4 regions of the Chitinophaga pinensis DSM 2588 genome follow, and region 3 is predicted to be linked to each of the others. Evidence: riboswitches for the same ligand, from Rfam matches in the RefSeq annotation. Region 3 holds a riboswitch; each other region holds the start of a gene.

Region 1 (3,856 bases), 2.8 Mb from region 3:
GATAGCTGCATTTTCTTCGGCGTCGCCTACATTATCTGCATAGCCCCAGGCAAAGGGTTTACTAACGAAGTAAGTACCGTTTCCTGACTGGTCTTCTATGTTGTTGCTGGTGAGCAATGTGCCGGTGAAGGAAATGCTGTCGCCTTTCCATTGCGGATAATAAGGGGCTGTATTGAATACGTTTTTAGAGAGAAATCCTGATTTGCCCCGGTTATCTTTCCACCGGATATAGGTAGTATCGAGCATGTACATACCATCGGGTTTCTGTTCTTTGTTTTCGTCCGGTTTGTAATAGGTGATCTGATAGCCGTGTGTCGTCTCGGGGCTGTTATAATCGGAGCCAGCGATCTCGTACCATTCATCATCGGGTAGTCCGTTGCCATTGGCATCTATAGCCACCATCACGATACCGGCTTCAGACCAGTTAGGAAAGGCATTACTTTTCAGGAGGAAATCATATTCCTCTTTTTTGCTGATGATCGTATGATCTGTTCCGAGTACAACATAACCGCCGAAGCCACCGAGGGAGATCATGCCATTTGTATTCAGCTGTTCCTGCGCTTTTGCGATCATTTCTTTATCTGTGTTACCTTCTTCCCAGGGAGGCAGACCGTTGGTGAACTGTCCTGGCGCGGGGAAGTAATCAAACACCGTTACAGCGCCTGTGTACGTCTTTCCCGTCACTTTTACAGTAATCTGTTGCTGTGTGCTGCCGGCGTTATTTTTTGCGGTAAAGGTGAGCGTAAAGGTGCCTGCATCACCGAATGCATACAGCAGATTTTTTGCTGTACTGATGGTATCATTATTCAATACCCAGGTGTAGGTGGTAGAGACGGAATCGCTTACTACGGCGGGGTTTACTTTGAACCATTTCCTGTTATCCACCGCGAAACCGCCGTCGGGAGTGGTAATGGTGATTTTAGGCGCTTCGGCAGGCGGTTGTTGTACATCTTCATCTTTCGAACAACTGCTGATGATAAGCGTAATCGCTGTTGCAGCGAGTAGAATTTTTCGCATGATAATCTTTTTTGTTAAATGGTAAATGACTCCGTGTCTCTTCTATCAGGTGATGAAGAAACACGGAGGGTTTATGAGTTAATGAAATACGGGCATGGCAGGGAAGTACCAGCCATTGAAGACATTTGAGTTAATCAGTGCACCAGTGCTTGCGTTGTAGCGGAGGACCGTGTTAACGCTACCGGTAAATGGCCCATTGACGGTGGTTACGACGAGTGTATTGTTACTCTTGTCGTAGGCAGTACCTGCGCCGTAGAAGTATTGTCCGGATGGCAGTGTAATGAACGGTGTAGACAGTGAAGCGGTGTTACCGATAACGTAACGATAGAGCGTGGTGCCACCCATGAAGCCATTGTTACGTACGATAAAAATGCTGCTGTCTGTCGTAGAAGACGTAATCGCGGAATGGCGCCATGCCCCCCATGGAGATGGTGTGGAGAATGGCAGTTTAACGGCGCTACGTGCCAGGGTAGTGGAGTTGATACGGATCAGGGAGTCTGTGTTAGCGGCATATACTGCGCCGTCTTTACCCAGTGCAAAACAAAGGTTTGCCGTACCGAAGGAACGTGCTACTGTGAGTGAGGAAGCGTTGTAGGCGACGATACCTTCTGTTTGTGCATGTACAAAGATATAATTGCCTGCTTTGATCATATCGCCGCTATAGCTGCTGATACCAGGCAGTTTGGCGCCGGCAGTGAGTCCGGGGAGGGCAATCGGATATACGCCACCGCTGGTGGTGAGTAAGCCTTTGGTACTGTCAAGTCCGAGGAAGGCGTGTCCGTCATTGTCGGGCATAGTCGTCAGCCGGGCTGTTTCCACCATGGTGTTAGCGTCTGTTACAACCAGCGGACCGCCAGCTTTGACAACGATGTACATTTTGTTTCTGAACGTAGTGGCGAACTGTAAAGTACTGGTAGCGCCACCTAATGTTTTGCCGGGGTTTGCGGCTGCGTAAATGTTGAGTCGCAGGGTATCGGCACTGTAGTCGTAGAAGTGCAGGTCACCGGAACCGTGTCCGTACCAGCCTTCATTGGCGATAAAGAAGCCGTTCGCGAAACCGGTAGCAGCGATGGCATTGTTAGCTGCGATAGCGGGCAGGGACAGTTGTTCTGTTTCATCTTTTCTGCATGCGTGCAGTAAAGGCAGTAGTGCTACGAGTACGAGCAGGTAATGTTTGATTTTCATATAAAGGGTTGAGTGATTAAGCACATCCATACCCTTCATTCAATGATGCGACCGAGTTTGAAATGTAGTCATACGTATGCCTGTCTACTGTTGATAACGGCATAGGTGGGAATACGTATCAATCATCTCTTACACACACGGTATGTATGTGATATGGTCATACGTATGCCTGTCAGCTGTTGTTAGCAGCATAGGCGGGCGTACGAATCAACAATCACATTACACACGGCAACAATTGCGGTGTACATGTAACATGGCGTATATGTATGCCTGTTTGCTACAGATAGTGGCACAGGAGCATACATATAACAATCACATCACACACACGACAGCTAATGCAGTATGCGCAAAGGGGGTAAATAAACACCAGAAAAGAATATAGAACCTTTACAGGCTACACTCTTCGCCTTTCACCCGAAAGCGCTTGAATGAAGTTGCAAGGGGCAGGTCTTCTGGCTCCCTGATGTTCCGGTGGCCTTCCCGTCCGCCTGAGGCGAGACAGTGGCAAAGAGAGAACCGAAATGATACTCAGGTTACAGCTACGGGGATAGCTCCGGTTTTGCACCGGATTCCCTTTTAATGCCCGGAGTGCGGGCAACCATTTGCAGGAGCGAAAGTACGGAAAAGAATTAAGAATTAGGTGATAGCCATACAGGAGATGGGAGAAGTCACAATAAATGTGCGTTCCGTTTTGTGGTATGAATAAAAAAGCGTCCGCTGTTGGCAGGACGTTTTTTTTATAATTTTTTAAGTTCTGATTGCTATCTGATGATAGTGGCATTTTGCGACAGCAGTTCTTTACCGTCTTTGGTGATCTTTACAAGGGCTGGCGGAGCCTCTTTTTCGCCTAATACGGTGAATACGCATTCGTAGGTGTAGCCATTGTTGACGAATTCGTAGTAATGATTACCACCTGTACCTTCAAAGACAACTTTGCCACCATCTATTACGAGGTCAGGCGTCTCATTCATCTTGCTTTGTAATTTCCAGGAAGAATAGCGATACTGGTCTTTTCCCATATTATCGATCCTGATGCGGAACTTTTGTGTTTCCAGCAGGTACACCGGTCGTTTATATTTTCTGACTGATTTGTCCAGTTCTTTTTTATCGCTGGAGATCAGTGCGGCTTGTTTTCTTTTTTCAATAGTGGATTGATAATTCACTGCAATCAGTTTACCATTATCATCCAGCCATACTTTACCGTGTTCAAGCATTATGCCACGCCATCCCATTGCTATCCAGTCTTTATCTGGTTTGGAATTGACGATTGCTTTTATGAGTGATTCATCAAAGATCTCGTTATATCTCTCCAGGAATTCTTCCTTTGTTTTTACCGGTGGGATAGGTGCATCTCTTCTTAGGGGGAATGCTACTTTAGCAGCCAGTGCTTCCTTGTTTTGTTGTTTTACGTTGCTGATAAATTCGGCAATTACTTTCTGATGTTCAGCTGTTGTTTCCTGTGCCTGTACTGCCACAAAACTGGTGGCCAGTAATAAGATGGCGATGAATACTCTTTTCATAAGTTCGTTTGTGGGTAGTTAACAGAAATGGATCTTTTCCACTGCAAGGTAAATTATTCTTCTATGCAACGTATAGCGTGTTTCCCTGGTATTTCTCATTCGGGAAAACTACGTCACTTTGACAGTGTTTTGTG
Region 2 (3,856 bases), 3.2 Mb from region 3:
GGTAAACATTTAACGTATGTTCCGGCAAAATATTGCCAATCAACGAACTAATTAGCTACGTTCTTCCCAAACCTGTGCCAGATGGACAATAGTTTGCACGGCTTTTTCCATGTCCTGGATACTCACATACTCATTTTTGCTGTGCAGGGCCATCTCACCAGTGAAGATATTCGGACAGGGTAAACCCATAAAAGAGAGTCTGGAACCGTCTGTTCCGCCACGGATGATCAGCCTTAAAGGCTCTACCCCTGCGCGTCGGATGGCTTCTTCTGCATTAGCTGTTACCTCCGGATGCAGGTCCAGCACTTCTCTCATATTGCGGTATTGCTGTGTAACGGTAAGGGTGGCGCTGGCCTGTGGATAACGGGCCATCACCGTATTCATAATATTACGCAGGAAGGCGGCATGATCTTCCAGTTTAGCCGTTATGAAGTCACGCAGTATAAAATCGATCTCCGCATGTTCTACGATACCGTGTATCCTTACCGGGTGAATAAAGCCCTGACGGTCTTCCGTAGTTTCGGGTGACAGACTGTCTTTCGGAAGCGCATCCACGATTTCGCTGGCTATCTTAATGGCACTCACCAATTTATCCTTGGCTGTACCCGGATGTACGCTAACACCGTTTATGGTGATCTTTGCGCCATCTGCAGAAAAGCTTTCATTCTCCAGTGAACCACGTTCACCACCATCTAATGTATAACCAAACTGCGCACCCAGGCGTTGCATATCCAGTTTTTCCACACCACGCCCTACCTCTTCATCCGGTGTAAACAGGATACGGATATCGCCATGTTTGATTTCAGGATGTGCCAGCAGGAACTGTGCGGCATCCATAATTTCAGCTACACCTGCTTTGTCATCTGCACCTAACAGCGTAGTTCCACTGGCGGTAATAATATCATCTCCTTTTTTAGAAACCAGGTAAGGATGCTCGGTAGCTCTGATCACCGTACCCTCTTCCGGCAAAGCAATATCGCCTCCGTCATACTGACGATGAACAATTGGTTTTACATCTTTACCACTACAATCGCTGGAGGTATCCATGTGAGAACAGAAACAGATAACAGGCACCTGTTTATCTGTATTACCGGGGATCGTGGCAAACACATAACCATGTTCATCCATGATGGCATCTTTGATGCCCATTTCCTGTAACTCGCTGACCAGCAGGCGGCCAAGATCTTTCTGCTTTTCTGTGGAAGGAAAGGTCTTGCTGAGTGGATCTGATTGTGTATCTATCTGTACATAGCGCATAAAGCGCTCAGTTACCGTGTATTTATAATTATTGAACATATTGCAAACGTAAGGAATTTCGGATTCCGGCAAATAAGTACAGCCCGTTTTCTATGTCCGGCAGAAAAAATCACTGTTTAAATCGCAATTCTGATCCAAAACAGTACAATCATCTACATGAAGATCTATATAAGAACAAAACACCAAATAAAAATACTTTATAATAATTTTGTTCCACAATACTAAGTTTGCACAGAAAATAAACAAGGTTACTTATATTGTTGTGGAACTTAAATGCCACTCAATAACTGTTTGCGGTGTTCTTCCGGTAAAAAAGAAGGAATTAAAAAGGAACCGTGTGTAAATCACGGGCTGACGCGCAACTGTAAGTAACCTCCCGGGTTATGGCCGGCATATGTCCATTGTCGGGTACGTCTGCAGACGTACAGACGAGAAGGACGGTCATAACTGTTACAAGCCAGGATACTTGCCACAGACAGATTGATGTATGCTTTCGCGAATATGGAGCAGTCATCAGGTTATCAGCGCCGGCACTCTATTGTTGACATCCCGTCAGCGATCTGCCGCCTGTCCCTGCCCTTCTCATTCCCGTATCGCATACCTGCAGTAAGTCTCCTATTATTTCACTCCTTTAAAAACATGCAAGTATGCAAACCAACATTCTTGGCTATCCGCGTATTGGTAGCAACCGGGAATTGAAGAAGGCCAATGAAGCCTATTGGACCGGAAAGATCTCCCTTGAAAAATTACAGCTTACCGCCAGACAGTTACGCCGACAGAACTGGGAGACATTACATCAGGCAGGAATTGACCTGATTCCTTCAAATGATTTCTCTTATTACGATCAGATACTTGATATGTGTATCATGACCGGCGCTATACCTGCCCGTTTCCAGGCATTAAAGGAAAGTCTTGTTACACCGAGCAGTCCGGAGCTGTATTTCGCGATGGCACGTGGCTATCAGAAAAACGGATTTGATGCAACGGCCATGGAAATGACTAAATGGTTTGATACCAACTATCATTACCTGGTACCTGAATTTGATGCTTCACAGGAATTCAGTCTGCTGTACAATAAATGCCTGGAAGAATTCAAAGAAGCACAGGCGATCGGCATCCATACCAAACCTGTATTGGTAGGTCCTGTCAGCTTCCTGCTCCTGGGAAAAATAAAAGAGGAATCCTTACAGCTGCCAGCCTTGCTGGATAAACTATTACCGGTATACATCCAAGTATTACAATCACTTTACCAGGCAGGCGCTACCTGGATACAGATAGATGAACCTACCCTTGTACTGGACCTGACACCGGCACAACAGGACCTCTTCCTGCAGGCATATGCGAAGATCAGAAAAGCAGTTCCTGCACTGAAACTTCTGCTGACTACCTACTTTGGCGGATTACAGGATAATACAGCCCTGACCACACAGTTGCCGGTAGATGCTTTACATATAGACCTGGTCAGAGCGCCGGAACAACTGGATACTTTACTGGCGGCTTTACCTGCCGGTTTACAACTTTCTGTAGGTGTTGTGAATGGTCGTAACATATGGAAAAACAACTACGATACGTCCCTCCTGCTGATTAATAAGGCGATTGCAGCCCTTGGAAGAGAACGAGTACTCATAGCGACTTCCTGTTCACTGCTGCATACACCTTATGATCTTGAACTGGAAACAGACGAATCCGTACTTACACCACAGATCAAAAACTGGATGGCTTTTGCAAAACAGAAAGTGTATGAAGTGATCGCGTTGAAAGATATTCTGAATGGTCATGATGAATTGCTGCTGCAAACAAACCAGCACACCATGCAGGAAAGAGCAACAGCTGCTATTATTCATAAACCAGCTGTTAAAGCGCGCCTGGCAGCCCTGACGCCTGCAGATGCAGCACGTAAAAGCATATTCACTGCCCGTCAGAAAGCACAGGAAGAAGTATTGCAATTGCCGCTGTTTCCTACAACGACAATCGGCTCTTTTCCGCAAACAGAAGATATCAGAAAGCTACGCGCCGATCTGAAAAAAGGAGATATTACAAAAGAAGGATACGATACAGCTATTCGTAAAGCCATACAGGATTCTGTACAGTTACAGGAAAGCCTGCGCATAGACGTACTGGTACATGGAGAGTTTGAGCGTAATGACATGGTGGAATACTTTGGTGAGCAACTGGAAGGATTTGTATTCACAAAAAACGGCTGGGTACAGAGCTATGGTTCCCGATGCGTAAAACCACCGGTGATATATGGCGATGTGCAACGTAGTACACCGATGACAGTTGAATGGAGCAGTTATGCACAATCGCTGACAAACAAACCGATGAAAGGAATGCTGACAGGCCCTGTTACCATTCTTCAATGGTCTTTTGTAAGAGATGATCAGCCACGTGCTGAAACCACATTACAGATAGCATTGGCTATCCGGGATGAAGTGGTGGATCTTGAACAGGCAGGCATCCGGGTAATACAGGTGGACGAACCTGCTATCAGAGAAGGGCTTCCATTACGTCAGGCGGACTGGCAATCTTACCTGGACTGGGCTGTAAAAGCCTTCCGTGTATCAGTTTCCGGCGTGGAAGATGCCACACAGATACATAC
Region 3 (3,856 bases):
GTCTTTTCGTTAATAAAGGTCGCCAACAGGTTTCCCTGCATTTCCACTTGTCCGAGATGCAATTGCGTAGCTGCAGCAGCCAGGGTCGTATAACGGGTAGGAATCGCGAAATGGTCCAGGTTAACAGCCGTCATTTCATTCAGCTGAAAGTCCGCCGAAAGCGCCACATCCCAGAAAGAAGTCAGTTTATACTGGTTAGCGGAGGAAATATAATATTCATGCTGGCGATAGCGGTTCATGAGCGGACCGTAATCCGTAATGATCGATGTATCAAGATAACGTACATAATCATACATATACTTGGCATTCAACAACATGGTATACCGCTTGCCGAATTTCTTGTTGTAGGAGGTTTGTACAAACAGATTGCGGTCCCACTGGTGTTGCCCGTTATAGAACTTATTACTGACAATAGCGCCAGGCAGTCCGCGGGTGGAATTGTAATAATAAACTTTCGCGTGCCAGGTACTGCTGTCTTTAAACTGCCCGTAGAGCCCCCCTTCTACGCGGGAAGCGTCTATACCGGCATTTTCCCTGACAGCGGTCGTATCATAGGTACCATTGGTGTACCTGAATTTATACCGGCCATTGCCATGCAGCCATTCACTGCTGATAACTGCTGACAGGTTACTGGAGATCTTTTGTTCCAGTCGTACCGAGGGGTTGACCATACCGAACGAACCGGTCTTAATAGCTACTTTGCCATGCGTGGTTTCTCCTTCATGAAAAATCGGTTTCCTGGATTGCAGATAAATGGAGGAAGCTGCAGAAAATCCTTTTGCAGGTTGAAGAATAGCGCCTTTCTGCGCATTATAAAGATCGATCTGTTCTATATTATCCAGCGAAAAACGCCCCAGATCCACGGTACCGTTCTGCGCGTTGCCCAATTGTATACCGTCATAAAATACGCCCACATGGTTCGTTCCCATACTGCGTACGTTCAGGGTTTTGAGTCCACCTAAGCCACCGTAATCTTTCAGCTGTACCCCTGAAAAGAAGCGTACGGCGTCAGCCACAGACAGGCTATTCATCTTCTCCAGCGCAACACCGCTCAGTGTCTGTACAGGAGAAACGGAATTATTCTTACTGGAAAAAATGGTAACGCCCTGTAGCATCCGGGCAGCAGCAGTATCTTTTGGTACTGCTGCTGCGGATGCCGGCTTCGCCTTATCCTGTGCAAACAGAGATAGCGGCAGAAAGGAAAGAAGTATAAGAAGACGGTAAGTCAATTAAATGTTGTTTTAACTACAAAAGCTCCCAGTTAAGAATTAGGAATTAAGAATTAGGAATTAAGAATTAAGAATTAAGAATTAAGAATTAAGAATTAAGAATTTATCATTTATTGACGCCTCGGGTGCATTCTAAGCTGAATACCACGCCGGCCCATATTGATATTAGGAACGTCCTTTCTTCTGGAAGGCTAACCAATTCTTAATTCTTAATTCCTAATTCCTAATTGATTATCATGCCCGGGAAGAAATACCCCTTGTAACTCGTTGCGTGCAGCAGCGCGCCATTTGCCGCACTATGTATATACAGCTGGTTATTAATATCAGCGCCATACAGATTCGCATTACTGTTCAGCACCAGTATATTTCTGATACGATCAAACCAGATACCCTTTCCGAAGAAGTACTGTCCTGAAGGCAATGTGATAAATGGCGTATTCAGAGATGCTGCCTGTCCCGGAAGATATTTATAGACTTTATTGTTACCGGAGATTATATAGATCGCATTTTCAGTGGTAGATGCTACCATCGAGCTGCTATTGTAGGTAAATTCATTGTAATACACCGGGAAATTGGTGGTGATGCTGTCTACAGACAATGCACCGGCATTGATCTTTTTCAGCTGTGTTTTCGAAGCCGCCCATACGCTACCGTCCTGGCTTTGTACAAAGCCAGATACTGCTGTACCGAGTTTCTTTGCGACACTGTAGTCATTGGTATTGAGTACCACGATACCATCGTTCACAGACAGGAGAAAAATATGATTGCCACTTCTGAACATATCTGTTACTTCTCCTGTTACCCCTGGAATGGCCGTGCCGAGCGTAAGGTTAGTCAGGTTTACGGGGAAAACGCCGGTGCTGGTACTTAGCAAACCTCTTGTTTCATCCACACCGACAAATGAACGGCCATCATCGCCCGGCAAAGACTCGATACGATTGGTTTCTTTTAATGTTTTGGCATCCAGCACGACCATTGGAGCGCCGTATTTACCAACAAGATATATTTTATTATTATAAACGGTACCAAACTCCATGGTACTGGTATTCGGACCTAATGTTTTACCGGGATTTTCAGCGCTGTAGACGTATTCTATTACCGTATCCTTGTCATAGTCAAAGAAGTTAAGATCCCCTGCTCTTGTACCATAGTTACCTTCCGTTACCATCAGAAAGCCGGTGCCATACTTTGATGGGATGACTACATCATCATCCGTTTTACAGGCAGCGGCTAGTAACAGACCACCTAATAACCAGAGGCGTAAATTTTTATACATACATCGAATTTTTATTACAATAGATAAGTTTAGTCTGGACAATAATTTTTACTAAACGGCAGTCAAACCGTCTATTTGGGGCATATCTTCAGCGGACTTTTAAACTACTTGAAATAAGCCTAAAGGCTATTACAACATCAGCGCTTTTCACCCGAAGACACGATATAGCTGTTGCAACTGGCAGGTCTTCTGGCTCTCCTGCTTTTCCCGGGCCTTCCCGTTCCGCCTGGGGCGGACAGTGGCTTTGAAGAGTATACCGGAAAAAACGAACGCGTATTGCGATACAGGATTACAGCTACGGGGATAGCTCCGGAGTTACACCGGATTCCCTATTAATTCGCCTTCAGGCGAAACCAAATGCGGCACAAACCTACTGTATGAGCAGTAAATATCCAAAAAGAAAAATACGTAGTATCTTGCCGCAAATTCAAAACTGTTCTGTTGAAACAACTATTTCTGATAGTAGCATTCCTCTTCGGGAGCTACTCCAGCTATGCCCAAAGCCTGCTTAACAAAACCGTCTCAGTCATCGCAGACCGCAAACCCCTGGCTGCTGTACTGGACGATATCAGTATGCAGGGGGATTTCCATTTCTCTTATGTCAAGGAATTTATTCATGATGATAGCCTGGTGACGGTCAATGTCAGCAATCGCTCTGTCAAACAAGTGCTCGACATATTGTTTCAGGGCAATTTCCAGTTCCGCGAGATCGGTAATCAGATCATTATACAACCCGGCACCTCTTCAAAAGAGAAGTGGTATGTAGTCAGCGGACAAATCAAAGACGCCACCACCGGGCGTCCTATCGTGAATGCCAGTGTCTATGAAGGCGTACAGCTGATCTCTACCCTAACCGATGATCAGGGGTATTTCAGGCTGCGTCTCCGTGAAAAGGAAAGAACCGCGGCCATGCTGACCGTCAGCAAGGAACTGTACCGCGACACCATCATGCTGGTACCTGGCGGGCATGACCAGGAAATGAACGCCACTATCAAACCCGCAGCCCCTATACAATTATCAATAGTAGACGTCAATCAACATACACATGTAGAACAGACTTTCTTTGGCCGTTTCTTCCTGTCTTCCAAACAGCGGATGCAGAGTTTGAACCTGAGTGACTTCTTTACCCGCCAACCCTATCAATACTCCCTCTTACCTGCTTTAGGCACACATGGAAAGTTGGGTTCGCAGGTGGTAAATAAATTTTCCATGAACCTGATAGGTGGCTATACCGCCGGTCTGAGTGGTGTCGAAATAGCCGGCATCTTCAATATTGACCAGAAAGCTGTCAAGTGGGTACAGGTAGCCGGCGTCTTTAATATAGTAGGCGGACATTTCAGCGGCGTACAGG
Region 4 (3,856 bases), 1.0 Mb from region 3:
TTTACCGGTCTGGTAGCCAATGGCTGCATCCAGTATGGTATATGCCGGCAATACATATGTATTATTACTGTTGGCATAAGTATCACTCATGTAATTCATACCCATCCCCAGACTCAGACCACGTAAGGCAGTTTGTTGCAGTTGATAGTTTACCCATATGTTGGCCATGTGTTCAGGCGCCAGCGCCACTGTTTTGCCTGCAACAGCATTGATCTCACTTCCTGCAAAAGGACGATACTTTGCTTCCGTAAATGTATACCCGGCATTGACATCAAGCCCTGCCAGCGGACTACCTTGCAATTCGATTTCATATCCTTTGGAATCCGCAGCACCAACACGTTTGTATAGACCACCCGGCAGACTCTCCACCTGGTTATTCTTTCTCATATAATAAAGCGAACCAGTGAGTGACCATGCTTTGCTCAGGTCCAGCCGGGAACCGAATTCTGCCTGGTAACCATCTTCCGGATCAAAGGTTTCACCATTAGGTGCAACCCTGCGGGAAGGTTTGAAATAGGTGGAGTAAGACCCGTATACGGACAATGCTTCAATGGGCTGATATACCAGTCCTGCGCGGTACGTGAATGCGGAAGACGGGATGTCTGTTTTGGCGCCTTTATCTGTTACATGGTGAGTTCTGTCTATCTTATTGGTATAATAAGTGCCCCTGAAGAGATCATAACGGAGGCCCGCCAATGCTTTCAGTTTATCCGATAACTTCAGCCATTCCTGTACATAGAAGCCATGTACCTGCTCTTCTGTCGCCCTGTACTGTGTCTGATAATAATCGATATTACCCTGACTCAGCACCGGATTTTGTACCGCGATCTGTGCATAAAGTCCGCTACCAGAAATATTACCGTTGTAAGTTTTACGATCTAAGATGCTGAGGGAATAACCAAACAATAATTTATGCCCGATATTACCTGTTTGCGTCGTATACGTCAGCTCCAGCTGGTTTTGCAGGGGTTTGGTGATATGATTAAAATACAGGGGAGAGGTACGTGTCAGCGAGTCCATTCCTTCGTTGAAGGTCAGTTCCTCTGTTGAAAGATAATCGATGTTATCGTAGGAGTAAGACAGTTGGTCAGACAGTACGAGTTTACTGTTGAACTGATGCGTATATCGCAGCTGGAAATCGTAGCGGGTATTCTTCAGGAAATCCGCGGGATCATTGTAACGTGTATCAACGCTCATACCCGGGGCGATCTTACCGCCTTCCATTACGGGAATACCTGCATCTGTATCATATTTGTCTTTGTTAGCGCCAACACTCAGATAGAAGTTGTCACGCGAGGTTGGTGTGTATTCTAAGGCAAGATAAGCATTGTTAGTATTGACGCCTGATTGGCGATAGCCATCTGTTTCTGATAATCCGACGTCTACTCTGTAGGCGAGTTTATTATTGATTGCACCACCTGCACCAGCACGCATACGACGGGTATTAAAGCTGCCATAAGAGGCGGAGAATTCTGCTTTCTGTTCCTTAGAAGGACGTTTGCGTACCAGGTTAATGATACCACCCAGTGCGGAATGCCCAAATAATACAGAGGCGGGTCCTTTCAGTACTTCAATACGCTCAATATTAGCCAGGTTCGTACTGGGGGCACTGGTAGAGATGTTATGACGTTCATCTCTGACACCGTCTACGAGTAACACAAAGTTGTTGAAACCACGGATAGTGAAGTGCTGGAAACCGCCATAGGTAGTATTGGCACGTACGCCTGTCGTGTTTTTTATGGCTTCTCCCAGATCGTCTGTCCCTCTTTGTTCAAGTGTACGGGCAGAAACTGCGGAGGTGGTCAGCGGTAAGTCTCTGACAGGAACCGCTATTTTATTAATACCGGCAAAGGAGGATACCTGTGCGGTACTCACTGTTACTTCCGATAGCTGGCCGGTATGGCTGTTCAGCTGAAAGGAGAGAGAGGTTGTTTGTCCGCCGGTGACAACAGCCGGGTGTTTACCAGTGTGGTAACCTACGCCGCTGGCTGCGAGTGTATATGTCCCTTCAGGGATGTTTGAAAACGTAAAGCGGCCCTCCGTATCCGTTACTGTACCATGACCGGTGCCATGTAGTCTTACGGTGATATCCGCCAATGGTTGCCCCGTTTCTGTAGTGATCTGTCCGCGCAAATCACCGGTACGAGCTGCGTTTGTCTGCGATTGTGCATGGAGTTTGTTCACCTGTAAAAAAGGATGCACCATGCATACAAGCGCACAAAGAAAAACAACCTGTAAAGAGAAAGAAAAGTAATAATGACCTGTTCTGGCATTACCTGTTGTAGAAATTTGCATTGATAGCGTTGATGAAGAATATAAAAAAAATGTTCTTCAGCACTTTACCATGCGATCGGGTACAGCTATACAGAAAAGGCCGGAGGCTTGTATAAATACACAAATAGTCCACGGGCGTAATTGTTTATTACACCCCGGCTATACACCTCCATTCTCGACGTTGCTTCAGTCCACGAAAGCATTGCCAGCATAAAAAAGGCAGGTCTCCTGACTTGTAACATTGCTACCATCCTTCCCATCCGCCTTCGGCTGAACAGTGGATATTTTTTGGCAGCAACTGATTGTGTTACTTACAGTTGCGGGACAGTTCGTGATTTACACACGATTCCCTATTAATCTGCGGCTAAGCAGAACCTTTTTAAGTTGGGGAAAGAAAAAGAACTTGAACGGGGCAAATATAGCGTTTTTTTAATTTGCCCTTGCGTGTTCCCTTTTTCCAGTAAGCTGCTGCGTATTGAAAATTATTTTTATTTTTACCAGATGCCAGACAGACAAATACCTTACGCTTTTAACCCGGACATACGCTATCCGGCCTATCTCACAAGGAAGGCGCTCCTGAATGCGCTGACTATTTACATTCCTCAATTGAAAGGGCGTTTAATGGATTTTGGCTGTGGTTCAAAACCCTATAAGAGTCTGTTTTCTGTGGATGAATATATCGGTGTGGATTATGACAGTGAAGGCCATCCGCATGATGACGAGCCTGTAGATGTTTTCTATGATGGCAGACACCTGCCTTTCCCGGATCAGCATTTTGATGCAGTGTTCAGTACCGAGGTATTTGAGCATGTATTCAACCTGGAAGAGATTTTGCTGGAGATCAATAGGGTAATGAAATCAGGAGGTCGTATACTGATCACTTGTCCGTTTGCGATCTGTGAGCATGAAGAACCCAACGATTATGCCCGTTATACGCAATTTGCATTGCGCAGCCTATTTGAAAAGAGTGGTTTTAAAGTATTGCAGATAGATAAAACCGGCGGTAACATAGAGACGATTATGCAATTAAAGATTACTTATGTAGCGAAGCATATTCTACCAGTTTTCCGTAAAATACCGGTTGTAAGGTCATTGGCCCGTCTGGTCGTATATAGTTCCATGAACCTGTATGCGATGGTGTTAGCGGCTATTTTGCCCCGCAGAAAGGATCTTTATCTGAATAATGTCCTTTTGTGTGAGAAGTTATAAACTGTTCATCATTACTGCCGGTTAATATGGCGGTATTGCAATAATCATTCAATAAAAGAGGATGTCTGCTATATGGCAGACATCCTCTTTTATTAATAGCGATCTTCAGATACCTTCACTCACTTAAGTCCCTCGCGAAACTGTAGCGGCGTCATGTTCGTCTTGCTTTTAAAGAGTTTATTGAATGACTGCGGATGTTCAAATCCCAGTTCATATGCGATTTCTGCCGCTGTAAGCGCTGTGGTAGAGAGTTTTTGTTTAGCTGCTTCAATCAGCTTTGCATGAATATGCTGTTGTGTGTTCAGTCCGGTAAGGTTGCGCAACAGGTCACTCAGATAACCGGAAGATACGTTCAGTTGGTCTGAAAAGTACT

Evidence for each region. Region 3 has a riboswitch for cobalamin ahead of CPIN_RS19570 (DUF5074 domain-containing protein). Riboswitches for the same ligand answer to the same signal wherever they lie in the genome.
Region 1: it holds a riboswitch for cobalamin, as region 3 does, so the genes downstream of both, CPIN_RS29945 (DUF5074 domain-containing protein) here and CPIN_RS19570 (DUF5074 domain-containing protein) in region 3, are expected to answer to the same signal.
Region 2: it holds a riboswitch for cobalamin, as region 3 does, so the genes downstream of both, metE (5-methyltetrahydropteroyltriglutamate--homocysteine S-methyltransferase) here and CPIN_RS19570 (DUF5074 domain-containing protein) in region 3, are expected to answer to the same signal.
Region 4: it holds a riboswitch for cobalamin, as region 3 does, so the genes downstream of both, CPIN_RS15585 (TonB-dependent siderophore receptor) here and CPIN_RS19570 (DUF5074 domain-containing protein) in region 3, are expected to answer to the same signal.

The regions. Positions count from the first base shown of each region.
Region 1 is NC_013132.1:7,651,490-7,655,345, reverse strand. It holds gene CPIN_RS29950 (PKD domain-containing protein) at 1-1,017, opposite strand, end outside; gene CPIN_RS29945 (DUF5074 domain-containing protein) at 1,096-2,202, opposite strand; cobalamin riboswitch at 2,628-2,820, opposite strand; gene CPIN_RS29940 (hypothetical protein) at 2,964-3,722, opposite strand.
Region 2 is NC_013132.1:8,139,607-8,143,462, forward strand. It holds gene pepT (peptidase T) at 52-1,296, opposite strand; cobalamin riboswitch at 1,535-1,745, shown strand; gene metE (5-methyltetrahydropteroyltriglutamate--homocysteine S-methyltransferase) at 1,905-3,856, shown strand, end outside.
Region 3 is NC_013132.1:4,895,501-4,899,356, reverse strand. It holds gene CPIN_RS19575 (TonB-dependent receptor) at 1-1,229, opposite strand, end outside; gene CPIN_RS19570 (DUF5074 domain-containing protein) at 1,453-2,505, opposite strand; cobalamin riboswitch at 2,668-2,878, opposite strand; gene CPIN_RS19565 (STN and carboxypeptidase regulatory-like domain-containing protein) at 2,947-3,856, shown strand, end outside.
Region 4 is NC_013132.1:3,862,745-3,866,600, forward strand. It holds gene CPIN_RS15585 (TonB-dependent siderophore receptor) at 1-2,295, opposite strand, end outside; cobalamin riboswitch at 2,476-2,668, opposite strand; gene CPIN_RS15590 (class I SAM-dependent methyltransferase) at 2,776-3,483, shown strand; gene CPIN_RS15595 (helix-turn-helix domain-containing protein) at 3,603-3,856, opposite strand, start outside.